Linked DNA regions of Azoarcus sp. KH32C. The protein of the gene in region 2 interacts with the protein of the main gene of each other region in a pairwise test. Links are inferred from orthologs where the notes say so. Each region holds a gene or a part of one and is shown on either strand. Other genes may lie near its edges. The genes, in order: rlmB and AZKH_RS14580.

Region 1 (6,862 bases), 2.4 Mb from region 2 along the record:
GAAGGCGAGCAGGAAGCCGACGAGCGCATCGACCGCGCTGTCGGCGATCCCGTTGTAGAGGCTCACGCGCAGCCCGCCGACCTCGGGGTGTCCGCGCAGGTCGCGCAAGCCGACCGATTCGGCCGCATGCAGGAACAACGCGGTCTGCGGCTCGTCCGCGAGGCGGAAGCAGGGATTGATGAGCGAGCGGTGCCCTCGCTCGATGGGGATCTCGAACGTCCCCTCGCCTTCCGCGAGCGCGGCGTACACGGCGTCGCTGCGCCTTTGCGCGGCGCGGGCCATCGCGGCCACGCCTCCCCGCGCCTCGATCCAGTGCAGCATGCGGTGGGCGACAAAAATCGGGAACACGGGCGGCGTGCATAGCCGCGATTCGGCCGCGGCCTGCTGCGTATAGTCCATCACGCGCGGGGTTTCGGCGCGCGCCTGATGCAGCAGGCGGTCGTCGACGATCACCACCGTCAGGCCGGGCGTGCCGATCGTCTTCTGCGTGCCCGCATAAACCAGCGACAAGCGCGTGAAGTCCAGCGGCCGCGTCAGAAAGTCCGAAGTCATGTCCGCAACGAGCGGCACGGCCAAGGCGGGGAAGTCGTGAAACTGGAGACCGTCCGCCGTTTCGTTGCTCGTGATGTGGCAATAGGCGGCGCGCCGGTCGACCTGCCACTCCGCGGCATCCGGAACGCCCCCGAGCGCGCACGCCGCAATCGAAACCTCCGCGTAGCGCCTCGCCTCGGCGATTGCGCGGCGCGACCAGCAACCGCTATCAACGTAGGTCGCCCGCCCCTTCGTGCCCAGAAGGTTCAGCGGCACCACCGCGAACTGCGCACTCGCGCCGCCCGCGAGGAAGAGCACGCGAAAGCGGTCCGGGATGCCGAGCAGCCGGCGCAGACAGGCCTCGGTCTCTTCCTGCAAACGCCGAAAGGCCGGCGACGTGAAGGGCAGGCTCAGGATCGACGCCGCCCCGGGACGGCAAGCCTCCGCGACATCGCCTGCGACCTCGGGCGGCAAGGGGCCCGCTGCCGCGGAGAAGCTGAAACCCGGTTCGCTTCGCAGCGTCGCGACCGCGTCAACCGAAGAGCGCGACGCCATGCGTGCCGGCTCCCATCAAGAACAGCACCGGGATCGACAGCATCGTGTTCACCCGCGCGGACAGGAAAGTCACGCGCGACGCACGCAGCCGCTCGTCGATCGGCGCCGGCACGAAGCCCAGCACCCGCTTCTGATGCGGCCACAGCACGAACCACAGGTTGCACACCATCAGCGTCGCGATCCACATTCCCAGGCCGAGCGGTGCGAGCGACCCGTGCAGGCTTAGCGCATCGCCCAGCCAGCCACGGTGCCCCAGGATCAGCGCACCGCTGCCCCAGGTCAGCAGCGACGCATAGCGGAAGGTGCCGTGCTCGCGCTGCATCAGTGCGCGCTGGCGCGGACTTTCCGGGTCCGAGAGATCGGCCGCGGAGAGCGGCACATAACGGGGTCGCGTCACGGCCGTCGCGTAGTTGTGCCCGATCCACACCAGCGCGCCGAGAAAATGCAGCCAGCGCGCGACGACTTCGAACAGCATGCCTTCCATGACGAACTCCTTCAGGCGGCCAGCCGCAGCAGGCCGACGAGTGCCGCCGTCAGCGCGACGCCGAGCAGCACCGTGACCATCGAGGAATCGAGCAGCCTAAGCATGATCGCCCGCTCCGATCCGCTGCAGCCGCGCGTTGCCTTCGGTGCGCATCACGAGCGGCACGACGGTGCGCCCCGGCGCATGCGCACGAGCGACCGCATCGCCGATCAGGTGGTGGTGCGGAGAACGAGCACAGGCCGGATCCGTGTTCGCGGCGTCGCCGGTGAGCAGGAAAGCCTGGCAGCGGCAACCGCCGAAGTCGGTCTCCTTCTCGCTGCACGAGCGGCAGGGTTCGCGCATCCATTCGTCGCCGCGAAACTTGCGGAAGGTCGGCGAATCGTTCCACAGCCACGCGAGGCTCTTCTCGCGCACCGTCGGGAAGTCGAGCCCTGCGATCGCGCGGGCTTCCTGGCAGGGCATTGCCGCGCCGTCCGGGCCTATCGTCAAGTGGATCGCCCCCCAGCCGTTCATGCATGCCTTCGGCCGCCCCTCGTAGTAGTCGGGGATCACGAAATAGATCGTCATGCGGTCGCCCAGATGCTCGCGCGCCGCCTGCACCGCGCGCTCGGCCGCCTCGATCTGCCCCCGCGTCGGCAGCAACTCGTCACGGTTCAGCAGCGCCCAGTTGTAGTACTGGATGTTCGCGAACTCGAGGTAATCGACGCCGATGTCCGCCGCAAGATCGAGGATCTCGGCGACCTGACCGATGTTGTGACGGAACACCGGCACGTTGAGCACCATCGGAAAGCCGTGGGCTTTGATCATGCGCGCGACCTGCAGCTTCAGGTCGAACACGCGCGCGCCGACGAGACGGTCGGTCAGCTCGCGCTCGCTCGACTGCAGCGACAGCTGGATCTGCTTCAGGCCCGCCTCCTTCAGTTTCACGAGGCGCGCTTCGGTCAATCCCACGCCCGACGTGATCAGGTTCGTGTAGTAGCCGAGCGCATTCGCCTCCGCGACCAGTTCCTCGAGGTCGTCTCGCAGCAGCGGTTCGCCGCCGGTGAAACCGAGCTGCAAGGCGCCCAGTTCGCGTCCTTCGCGCAACACGCGCTTCCATTCGTCGGTCGACAGCTCCTCGCCCTTGCGGCGCGCGTAGTCGACCGGATTGCTGCACCACGGACACTTCAGCGGGCACTCGTAGGTTAGCTCGAGCACCAGCCACAGCGGCTTGCCCTGCCCGTCAAGCCTGACGACGGATCCATCCTTTGGCACGGAACACCTCCAGAAACTTGTAGACGCCCCCAGCGACACGATCGTCGTCGCCCGGATAGCGCGCTTGCAGCGCCGCCACGATATCGGCCACGCTGCGACCGTCGCAGTGCTCGATGATTTCGGCCGCCGTCCGATTCAACTTCACGATGCCTTCGGGGTAGAGCAGGACATGAGCGTCCTGGGTCGGCTCCCAACGGAAGAGGTACATCGGATTGAGGCCGAAGCGGTCCTCGGCAGTGAGTAGACTCGTCTCGTTCATGCGGAACACTCCTTCGCGACAGGGGCGGCACGGGGCCGCCCCGGAACGTCAGCGCACGTAGACGTAGGCCGTCACTTCGAAACCAAGACGGATGTCGCAATAGGCGGGATCGATCCACTGCATGGGGTGCCTCCTCGTTTGGCGGTGATTGAGCGGACCGGCCGGACGACCGATCCGCAGCCATCATCGCAGCCCTGCCCGTGCGGCAGAAACCCGAGAATCAGGAGGCTTTCCTCGCGGCAATCATGGAACGAGGGTCGGGAAAATCATGATTTTCGCCGCGAATCGGCGCTTTTGATACGGATCAAGGCGCGGCGGATTCGCACCGTTGCGGTGCCGGAAAATGAAGCGGTGCACCATCGCGGCGCACCGGCGCATCGTCAGAGGAGGTACTTCGCCATGTCGAGAAGATCCTGCGCGACCGCCGCCATCGGCTTCGCCCGCTCCATCGCGAGCTTACGCAGCGCGGCGTAGGCTTCCTCCTCCCCCATGCCGCGGGATTTCATCAAGAGGCCTTTCGCGCGCTCGATCAGCTTGCGCTCAGAGAGCTTCTTCGTCGCTGCCGCGAGTTCCGCGCGCACCGACTGGTGCTCCTCGAAACTCGCCACCGCCACGTCGATCACAGGCTTGAGCCGCTGGGGATCCAGCCCGTCGACGACGTAGGTCGACACGCCCGCCTTGACCGCGGCGCGGATCGTGTCCTGATCGCCTTCCTGCGCGAAGATGATCACCGGGCGCGGCATCGCCGCGTTCATCACCGCGAGGTTCTCCAGGGTGTCGCGCGACGGAGAGTCGGTTTCGATCAGGATCACGTCGGGCCGGATGGCCTCGATCTGCGCCGTCAGATCGGCGGACGAGGCCAGCACCGCGGCCACCTGATGGCCGGCGAGTGCGAGGCCGGCGCAGATTTCTGCCGCACGGCTACGGGATTCATCGATGACGAGTACGCGGAGCATGCTTCAAGCCTAGCAAAAACCGCACCGCCCCTGGTGCGAAGAATTCACTCAGACGCCGCGTTGACGCCGCGCCTCAAAAAGACAGATGCCGCTCGCGACCGAGACGTTCAGGCTTTCGACCGTGCCGAGCATCGGAATGCTCGCGAGTTCGTCGCAGGTCTCGCGCGTCAGGCGCCGCAGACCGTCGCCTTCGGCGCCCAGCACCCACGCGACCGGCCCCTTCTGGTCGATCTCGTAGAGCGACTTCTCGGCCTCGCCGGCCGCGCCGACCACCCAGATGCCGGCCTCCTGCATCTCGCGCAACGCGCGGGCGAGGTTCGTCACGGTGATGTAGGGCACCGAATCCGCCGCCCCGCTCGCGACCTTCACCGCCGTCGCGTTGAGGCCCACCGCGCGATCCTTCGGCGCGACCACCGCATGCACGCCCGCGGCGTCCGCCACGCGCAGACAGGCGCCCAGATTGTGCGGATCCTGCACGCCGTCGAGCACGAGGATCAGCGCGTTCTCCTCCAGCGAATCGAGCACGTCCGCGAGCTTGATGTCGCGATTGCGCGCGTCGACTCGTGCAACCACGCCCTGATGGCGGCGCGTGCCGACCATGCCGTCGAGGCGGTCGGCCTCGGCCTGGATCAGCCGCACCTGCTGCGATTCGGCCAAGCGAACGACATCCTTCGCGCGCGCGTCGGTGCGGCTCGCCGACAGGTAGAGTTCGAACACCCCTTCCGGGTCACGGCGCAGCTTGCCCAACACCGCATGAAATCCGTAGATCAGCCGCGAGTCGGCTCGCCCGCCCGGAGAATCCTGCGTCTTGCTCGCGTCCTGCGGACGGGAACGGCCCGATGATTTTTCAGCCACGGCTCTTGCCTTTCTTCCTTGATGCTTCCGGTTTGTCCTTTTGCACGCCCGCAGCCTTCCTGGGGGCCTTGCCCCCTTCGGCCGCCTTCGCGCGCTTGCCTGCCGGCGCGGATTTCTTCGCACCGGACTTCTTCCCCGCGCCGTCGCCGCCCATATCCAGGGCACTGCTCATCGCCGCTTGTGCGACGGCCGCCACCTTCTGCAAGGGCGACTCGACGCTCGCCTCCGTCGGCGACATCGCCACCGACTCGGCCTTGCGGGTGCGATCGCGTCCCGTCTTGCCGACGCGCTCGGTCGGCCGCTCCGCGCCTTCGATCAGGCGGAAATCGATCTTCGACGTTTCCAGATCGACGCGCACGACCTGCACCCGCACGCGGTCGGAGAGGCGGTGACGGACGCTGGTGCGCTCGCCGGCCAGCTCGTGGCGCGTCTCGTCGTAGTGGAAATAGTCGCTGCCGAGTTCCGAAATGTGGACCAGCCCCTCGATAAAGATGTCGTCGAGGGCGACGAAGAGGCCGAAGGGTACCACTGCCGACACGCTGCCGGAAAATTCCTCTCCGACCTTGTCCTGCATGTAGTAGCACTTCAGCCACGCCACGACGTCGCGAGTCGCATCGTCCGCGCGACGCTCGGTCGCCGAGCAGTGCAGTCCGATCTCCTCCCAGTTACCCGCCTCGTAACGCTCGCCGGCGAGCACCGCCTTGATCGCGCGATGCACCAGCAGGTCCGGGTAGCGCCGGATTGGCGAGGTGAAGTGCGTGTAGGCCTCGTAGGCGAGGCCGAAGTGGCCGACGTTTTCCGGGCTGTATACGGCTTGGCGCAAGGAACGCAGCATTACCGTCTGCAGTAGCTGCGCATCCGGCCGGTCCTTGACCTTGTCGAGCAGCTTCGCATAATCGCCCGCCTTCGGATCGTCACCGCCGCCAACGCCCAGCCCGAACTCGGCGAGAAAACCGCGCAGCTTTTCGAGCTTCTCCGGCGTCGGCCCCTCGTGCACGCGATACAGCGCCGGATGCTCGCGCGATTGCAGGAAGTCGGACGCGCAGACGTTCGCCGCCAGCATGCACTCCTCGATCAGGCGATGCGCGTCATTGCGCACCTCCGGCACGATGCGCTCGATCTTGCCGCCCTCGTCGAAAATCATGCGCGTTTCGGTCGTCTCGAAGTCGATCGCGCCCCGTTTTGCGCGTGCCTTCAGCAGCACGCGGAAGAGCCTGTCGAGATTCTCGAGGTTGGGCAGCAAGGCGCCAACCGTCTCGACCGCCGCGGGGTCCTTGTCGTACAGCGCCGCCGCGACCTGCGTATAGGTCAGGCGCGCGTGCGAGAACATCACCGCCGGGTAGAAACGATAGGCCTTGATCGCGCCGGTCATCGACAGGGACATGTCGCACACCATGCACAGGCGCTCGACCTGCGGGTTGAGCGAGCACAAGCCGTTGCTGAGCTTTTCCGGCAGCATCGGGATCACGCGACGCGGGAAGTACACCGAATTGCCGCGATCGTAGGCACCGCTGTCGAGCGCACTGCCCGGCTGCACGTAATGCGACACATCGGCGATCGCGACGATCAACCGATAGCCGCGCCCCTGGCGCTCGCAATACACCGCGTCGTCGAAATCCTTCGCCGTCTCGCCGTCGATCGTCACCAGCGGCAATTTCGTGATGTCCTCGCGCCCGGCCCAGTCCATCTTGCGCACCTTAAGCGGCAATTTTCGCGTGTCGGCCTTCGCCTCGGGCGAGAACTCGAAAGGCAGTTCGTGCTTGCGCAGCGCGATCTCGATCTCCATTCCCGGATCGGCGTAGTTGCCGAGCACCTCGATCACCCGCCCGGCGGGCTGCACGAACTTGGTCGGCTGCTCGACCAGTTCGACGGTCACGACCTGCCCCGGCGTCGCCTTCTTCCCGCCCGGCACCACGAGGACGTCCTGCGGGATGCGGCGGTCTTCCGGCACCACCACCAGCACCCCGT
Region 2 (6,767 bases):
CGGGCGCGGTTATCAGCTGACGGAGAACGGCCGGCTCACGCTGACCATGACGCTCTCCGCCACCGGCTACCGCCAGTACTCGGGTCTCGACCATGTCGACGCAGGCGTCGGACTGGCCTATCGCCATAAGTTCGGGCTCGGGCCGCTTGCGCCTGAGGCGCGGGCGTCGGTCTCGGCGACACGTCTCGAATACCGCGACGACGGGCGCGATGGCTGGCTGTATTCAGCTCAGCTCGGGATCGGCAAACGGATCACCGAACGGCTGGGGCTGACCGCAACCTACGAGTTCGAACGACGGAAGTCCGACGACGTCGCCGACCGGCTGCTTCCGACCGTCGCCGCCGATGTCTACGACCTGACCAGCCGCAACTTCACGCTCGGTGGCGACTACACCCTGAGTTCGGACTATGTGTTGTCCGCTGCCTATACGCTCCGGGACGGCGACATCGTCTCGACGACGCTGCGCAACCTGCCCATCTTCCTCGCTTCCAGCGCGATCGCCGAAGACCGTGTGTTCGGACGGAACCGGTATGCGTACAAGATGAAGGCGACCACGCGCGGCGCGAGTCTGGGCGTCAGCAGGGTGATCAATGACCACTCGTCCCTCACTCTCGGGTATGAATACATCGACAGCCGTGCCGAAGGCGGCATCGACTATCAGGCGAACATCGTTCGCGCCATTTACCTCCATCAGTTCTGAGGGCCATGAAGAGCAAATCGCGGATGAGTCGGTTACGGGCAGCCTGTTCTTGCATAGCACTGCTGTCGAGTCTCGGCGCGGGCGAGCTGCTTGCCGGCGATATCCAGGCGAATGTGCGGGACAAGGCCGGAAAGGGTGTCGCCAATGCGGTGGTCGTCGCACTGCCGGCGACTCCGACCCCAGGGACGACGGGCGGTCCGAGTGCGACGATGATCGTCGATCAGATCAACAAGGAATTCATCCCCTACGTGTTGCCGGTACTGGTCGGCAGCTCCGTCAATTTCCCGAACCGCGACAACATCCGCCACCACGTCTACTCGTTTTCGCCTGCCAAGACCTTCGAGTTGCCGCTCTATACCGGCACTCCGGCGACACCGGTCCTGTTCGACAAGCCCGGCGTCGTCATTCTCGGCTGCAATATCCACGACTGGATGATCGGCTACATCTACGTCTCCGAGAGTCCTTACTTCGCGAAGACGGGGGCTGATGGCAAGGCCGTGCTCACTGACCTTCCCCAGGGAGAATACGTGGTCCGCGCATGGCATCCGCGCCTGGAGGGGCGGGAGGAAGCGACCGAAAGGAAGCTGACCGTCGCCCGGTCGGGAGCGACTGAAACGGTCTGGGAAATCGGACTGCTGCCGGACCTGCGCATCCGGCGTGCTCCGATCCCCGGACAAAGCGGCTACCACTAACCTCGAACTACTTCTTGTTCCCTTCAACGAAGTAGTCGAGGCGGCCGCGCGGGGAGAGGTATTCCACGGTCTCGATCGGGAGCTTTGCCGGACTGAGCGCGGTTTCGACTTTGAGGTCCGCGTCTCGCAGATCAACAAGCAAAGCCTCGGAGCGGGGGATCCCGGCGTCGTAAAGCATCACCAGTGGATGGAGGAGATCGGAGGGGTTGGTTTCGACGACCATGCCGATGCTGCCGTTCGAGAGCGACACGAAGGTCCCGGGCGGATAGACCCCCAGCGTCTTGATGAACAACTGGACCATCGTCGCATCGTAGCGGCCGCTTTCGGTGCGGAACATCTGCCGCAAGGCTTCGGCCGGAGCCTTCGCTTCCTTGAGCTCGAAGGGATTGCACAGGTTGTCATATCGATCGGCGATTGCGGCGATTCGAGCGAGTTTCGGGATCTTCTCGCCAGCGATGCGGTTCGGGAATCCCGAGCCGTCGAAGTGCTCATGATGGCAGGCGATCACGTTGCGGACGGACACCGGCAATTCGCGCATGCCGCTCAGGGCCTTGATGCCATAGCCGACGTGGGCGCGATAGAACTCCTCTTCGGGCCCGGTTCGCTTCGTCGCTCGAAGGATTCGGGGCGGAATGTCCTGCTTGCCGATATCGTGGAGGAGAGCGCCCAGGCCGAGGTGCTGCATCTCCTCCTCGGAAAGCTTCAGCGTCTTGCCGAGCATCAGCGACAGCGCCATGACGTTGAGCGCGTGGAAGGCGAGTCCGCCCTCGCGGCTCTTCTGGCTCACGAGGTGGATGACCATGCTGTCGGCGCCCATCAGGTTCTGCACCAGTCCTCCGACCAATGCCGTGGCGTGCCGATGGGCATCCTGAGGCCGGGCGAGCACCGAGCGGAAGATGTCGCTCGCCGCGACGGCCTGCTGCTCGAACAGCCGTTCGCGCCGCGCCAAGCCTTCGCGCTGCTGGCGCACGCGTTCGAGGCGCGCCCGCTTCTGATCCTGCATGTCCGCGAGTGCAGCGTTGCCGAAATCCTCTTCCGGCGGGGCGACGCCACCCGCCGGTTGTTCGGGCAGCGGCTCAGCGGTGCTGCGAGCGGGATCCCATTCCACTTCGGCAATACCCATCTCCCGCAAGGCGTGGACCTGTTGCAGGCTCGAGAGGCAGAAACGGTTCAGCAGGAACGGGTGTCCCATCCATCCGAGTTCGGACAGCGATACAAAGACGCCCGGCTGTAGGCGATCGACGCTGATTCGCGGCATGACTCTGTTACATATTCTGTTCCGGCAAGTCTAGCAGAGAGCGGCGGCGCGGACCGCATTGCATTCGCATGCATTCGAGGCGGTGCAGTCCGGCATGAGCGGCCTCATTCGAAATTCAACGCATCTTTGCCGCCTGCGCAATCCAGCCGTTAAAGACGCCGCGTGAGGCTTCGATGACTTCGCCGGCCGTCAGCCCGATCGGGCCGATACCCTCGCGCGCGAGCCGATCGGCCGCGGCTCCATGCAGATGGACGCCGGCGATCAATGCCGACTCCGGATGCCAGCCCTGGGCGACGAGACTCGCGATCAAGCCGGTCAGCACGTCACCCATGCCGGCGCTTGCCATGCCGGGATGTCCGGTACTGTTGATCAGCCAGCGCCCGTCGGGATTCGTCAGCACGCTGCCGCTTCCCTTCAGTACGACGAGCGCGCGATAAGTGCGGGCCAGCGTCAGGGCGCTGGCGACACGGTCGGCTTGGACGCTGGCGGTATCCGTGCCGAGCAGGCGTCCGGCTTCGCCGGGATGGGGCGTCATCAGCGTCAATGCCGTACGGGTCGCGACCTGCGACCGGAGCTGTGGGGAGGCGGCAACGAGATTGAGCGCATCGGCATCGAGAATGAGCGGCTTGTCGCTATGGATCGCACGTTCGAGGATCGAAATCGCCTCCTCGCTGTTGCCAAGCCCCGGGCCGACGGCAAGGACTGACGCGTACGCGAGAATGTCGTCCGGCTTTTGCAGCATCAATTCCGGCTGACTGAAATCGACGCTGGGCGCACGTTCGTCGACCATGCCGACGAGCACGCGACCGCAGCCCAGCTTGAGAGCCGCGCGGCCTGCCAGCAGGGCGGCCCCGATCATGCCGCTCGCGCCGCCGATGATTCCCACGTCGCCGTAGGTTCCCTTGTGCGTATTCTGCAGACGCGGCCGCATGAACTGGCGGACCAAGGCTGGCTGAGTCTGCAGCCCCATCGGCGGAAGCCAGGCGGGAGGATCGATGTCGAGGCGGTGAACATGAACGACACCCGAGATGTCGGGGCCGTCGAGCGTGAGAAGTCCGGGTTTCAGTGCGAGGAACGTGAGCGTCGCGGTGGCGCGAAACACGCTGCCGAGAATCCGGCCCGTATCGGCGTCGAGTCCGCTCGGAGTGTCGATCGCGAGCCGTGGCGCCGGTTGCGCATTCAGATTGGCGATCCACTCCGCGTAGCGGCCTTCGACCGGGCGCCGCAGTCCGATGCCGAACAGCGCGTCCACCACCAGAGCCCAACCATTGGCGGGGGCCGCAGGAAAATCCGATACCGTCTCCCCGCCGGCGGCTCGCCAGGCGGCAAGCGCTGCCGCGGCGTCGGGCGGGAGTTTGGCCGCATCGCCCGCGAAGGCGACGGTCACGGGGCGCCCGGCCTGCAGCAGCCGCCGCGCCATGACGAAGCCGTCGCCGCCGTTATTCCCCGGCCCGCAGGCGATCAGCGTGTGGCCCGCCCGGTCTTGGGTCAGGCGGACCGCCTCCTCGGCCGATGCCCGGCCCGCACGCTCCATCAGGGTGGGTTGGGCGTGCGGCGCCACGAGGGCTTCGATGGTGCGAATTCCCGCCACCGGGTAGATCGGCTGGGCTTGAGGAAACATCATTTCTCCGGATCGCATGATGTCCGGATTTTACGCGCCAGACGGTGACTTTTTGGCGACTTCTGCAGCAGATTGACTTTCCTCGGGCACAAAACCCGAAAGGAAGGTGTGGCGGGGCCGGCAGAGGCCAGCTGCGCTGCCTCTGCCGTCGACACTCAGTTGTCGGAATTGCCGCGCCGCTTTTCGATGCGCGTCTCCTGGACCAACTCGATCGTGCCGTCTTCGCGCTGCGTGTCGAGCCTCACAGTGAAGCCCCAGAGCCGCGCAAGGTGCTTCATCACTTCGTCGATCGGCCCGCCCAAGGGGCGCTTGCGATACTGCTGATGGCGCAAGGTCAGGGACCGATCCCCGCGCAGATCGACGTTCCACACTTGAATATTGGGCTCACGCGTTCCCAAGTTGTATTGGTCGGAGAGGATTTCGCGGACGCGCCGGTAACCGGACTCGTCATGGATCGCCGAAACCTTCAGCTTTGGGTCCTGCTCGTCGTCGAGGATCGAGAACATCCGGAAATCGCGCATGATCTTCGGCGACAGGTACTGCGCGACGAAGCTCTCGTCCTTGAAGTTCTTCATCGCGAAATCGAAGGTCTCGCGCCAGTCGCTGCCGGCGATGTCGGGGAACCAGGCGCGGTCTTCCTCCGTCGGGTTTTCGCAGATGCGCTTGATGTCCTGCCACATTGCGAAGCCGAGCGCGTAGGGATTGATGCCGTTGTACCAGCGCTCGTTGTACGCGGGCTGGTAGACCACGTTGGTGTGCGACTGCAGGAATTCCAGCATGAAGCTGTCGGCGAGCAGGCCTTCGTCGTACAGTTGATTGATTAGCGTGTAGTGCCAGAAACAGGCCCAGCCCTCGTTCATCACCTGGGTCTGGCGTTGCGGGAAGAAATACTGCGCGACCTTGCGCACGATGCGCACGACCTCCCGTTGCCAGGGTTCGAGCAGCGGCGCGTGCTTCTCGATGAAATAGAGCAGGTTCTCTTCAGGTTCGGCTGGAAAGCGGACCGCCGGTGCCCGGTCGGGCTTGCTCTCGTGGACGGGCAGTGTGCGCCAGAGTTCATTCACCTGGCTCTGCAGGTACTCCGCGCGCTCGGCTTGGCGCTGCTTCTCCTTCGCCAGCGAGAGCTTGGGTGGACGCTTGTAGCGATCGACGCCCAGGTTCATCAACGCGTGGCAGGAGTCGAGCAGCAATTCGACTTCCTCCTCGCCATACCGCTGCTCGCATTCTGCGATGTAGTTCCGCGCGAAGATCAGGTAATCGACGATCGCATCGGCGTTGGTCCATGTGCGGAAGAGGTAATTGCCCTTGAAGAAGCTGTTGTGGCCGTATGCCGCATGCGCTATGACCAGCGCCTGCATCATCAGCGTGTTCTCCTCCATCAGATAGGCGATGCACGGGTTCGAGTTGATGACGATCTCGTACGCCAGCCCCATCTGTCCGCGTTTGTAGCTCTTTTCGGTAGACAGGAAATGCTTGCCGAAGGACCAGTGGTGGTAATTGACAGGCATGCCGACCGACGCGTAGGCGTCCATCATCTGCTCGGCAGTGATGATCTCGATCTGCGGCGGATAGACATCCAGCCCAAACTCCTCGGCGACCCGCGCAATCTCCTTGTGGTAGGCGGTGATCGCGTCGAAGGTCCATTCCGACGTGGCCGGCAGATCCCGCTGCTTCTTCCTGACCGATGTACGCTTCATACGAGGTTCTTCTTGAAGAGTTCACGAAATACCGGATAGATGTCAGCCGGCTCCTCGATTCTCTGCATGGCGAAGTTCTTGTGCTGGCCTTGCAGTTTCTCGTATTCGCGCCAGAGGTTCTGCGGTTCGCCCGGCGTGATCTCGATGTAGGCGAAATACTGGCAGAAAGGGAGGATTCCCGATCCCAGCAGATCGCGGCACACGGGCGAGTCGTTGTCCCAGTTGTCGCCGTCCGAGGCCTGGGCGCCGTAGACGTTCCAGTTGCTGCCCGCGTAACGCTCGGCAATGATGTCGTGCATCATCTTCAGGGCGCTGGAGACGACCGTACCGCCCGATTCGCGCGAGTGGAAGAATTCGTCCTCATCGACTTCCTTCGCCACCGTGTGGTGGCGGATGAAGACCACATCGATGTGCTCGTAGGTCCGGTTCAGGAAGAGGTAGAGCAGCATGAAGAAGCGCTTTGCGGTCGCCTTCTTTTCCTCGTCCATCGATCCTGATACGTCCATCACGCAGAACATCACGGCCTGCGTACTGGGCTTCGGCACCCGGATGCGGTTGTTGTAGCGCAGGTCGAAACTGTCGATGAAGGGGATCGCCTCGATCTTGGCGCGCACCTTTGCGATTTCATCCCGCAGCGTCCGCGCTTCGTCGCTGTCTTCGCCGAAGCGTTCGACCGCCTCGTCGAGTTCCCGCAGCAATTCGCGCAGGCGCGCCGAAAATGGCGACCCAAGCGCCAGGCGCCGACCCAGTGCGCCGCGCATCGAGCGCACGATGTTGATGTTCATCGGCGACCCGTCGG

Evidence for each region.
Region 1: the proteins of AZKH_RS14580 (region 2) and rlmB interact in binary tests that used the Escherichia coli proteins (3 or more experiments, as listed by UniProt). The link is inferred for Azoarcus sp. KH32C from one-to-one orthologs.

The regions. Positions count from the first base shown.
Region 1 is NC_020516.1:886,279-893,140, reverse strand. The notes cover bases 2,950-5,872. They hold rlmB (23S rRNA (guanosine(2251)-2'-O)-methyltransferase RlmB), read right to left. Parts: upstream 4,811-5,872; coding sequence 4,088-4,810; downstream 2,950-4,087. Other genes in these bases: rnr (ribonuclease R), read right to left, coding at 4,887-5,872; AZKH_RS04060 (ANTAR domain-containing response regulator), read right to left, coding at 3,464-4,039; pqqA (pyrroloquinoline quinone precursor peptide PqqA), read right to left, coding at 3,132-3,206; pqqD (pyrroloquinoline quinone biosynthesis peptide chaperone PqqD), read right to left, coding at 2,950-3,083. In the rest of the region: serC (3-phosphoserine/phosphohydroxythreonine transaminase), read right to left, coding at 1-1,086; AZKH_RS04075 (membrane protein), read right to left, coding at 1,064-1,570; pyrroloquinoline quinone biosynthesis protein PqqE, read right to left, coding at 1,667-2,824; more of pqqD, read right to left, coding at 2,793-2,949; more of rnr, read right to left, coding at 5,873-6,862. UniProt on the Escherichia coli protein: Specifically methylates the ribose of guanosine 2251 in 23S rRNA.
Region 2 is NC_020516.1:3,305,156-3,311,922, reverse strand. What follows is about bases 2,019-4,846. They hold AZKH_RS14580 (bifunctional ADP-dependent NAD(P)H-hydrate dehydratase/NAD(P)H-hydrate epimerase), read right to left. Parts: upstream 4,272-4,846; coding sequence 2,766-4,271; downstream 2,019-2,765. Other genes in these bases: AZKH_RS14575 (SpoVR family protein), read right to left, coding at 4,427-4,846; AZKH_RS14585 (HD-GYP domain-containing protein), read right to left, coding at 2,019-2,650. In the rest of the region: AZKH_RS14595 (hypothetical protein), read left to right, coding at 1-700; AZKH_RS14590 (hypothetical protein), read left to right, coding at 724-1,392; more of AZKH_RS14585, read right to left, coding at 1,400-2,018; more of AZKH_RS14575, read right to left, coding at 4,847-5,968; AZKH_RS14570 (YeaH/YhbH family protein), read right to left, coding at 5,965-6,767. UniProt on the Escherichia coli protein: Bifunctional enzyme that catalyzes the epimerization of the S- and R-forms of NAD(P)HX and the dehydration of the S-form of NAD(P)HX at the expense of ADP, which is converted to AMP.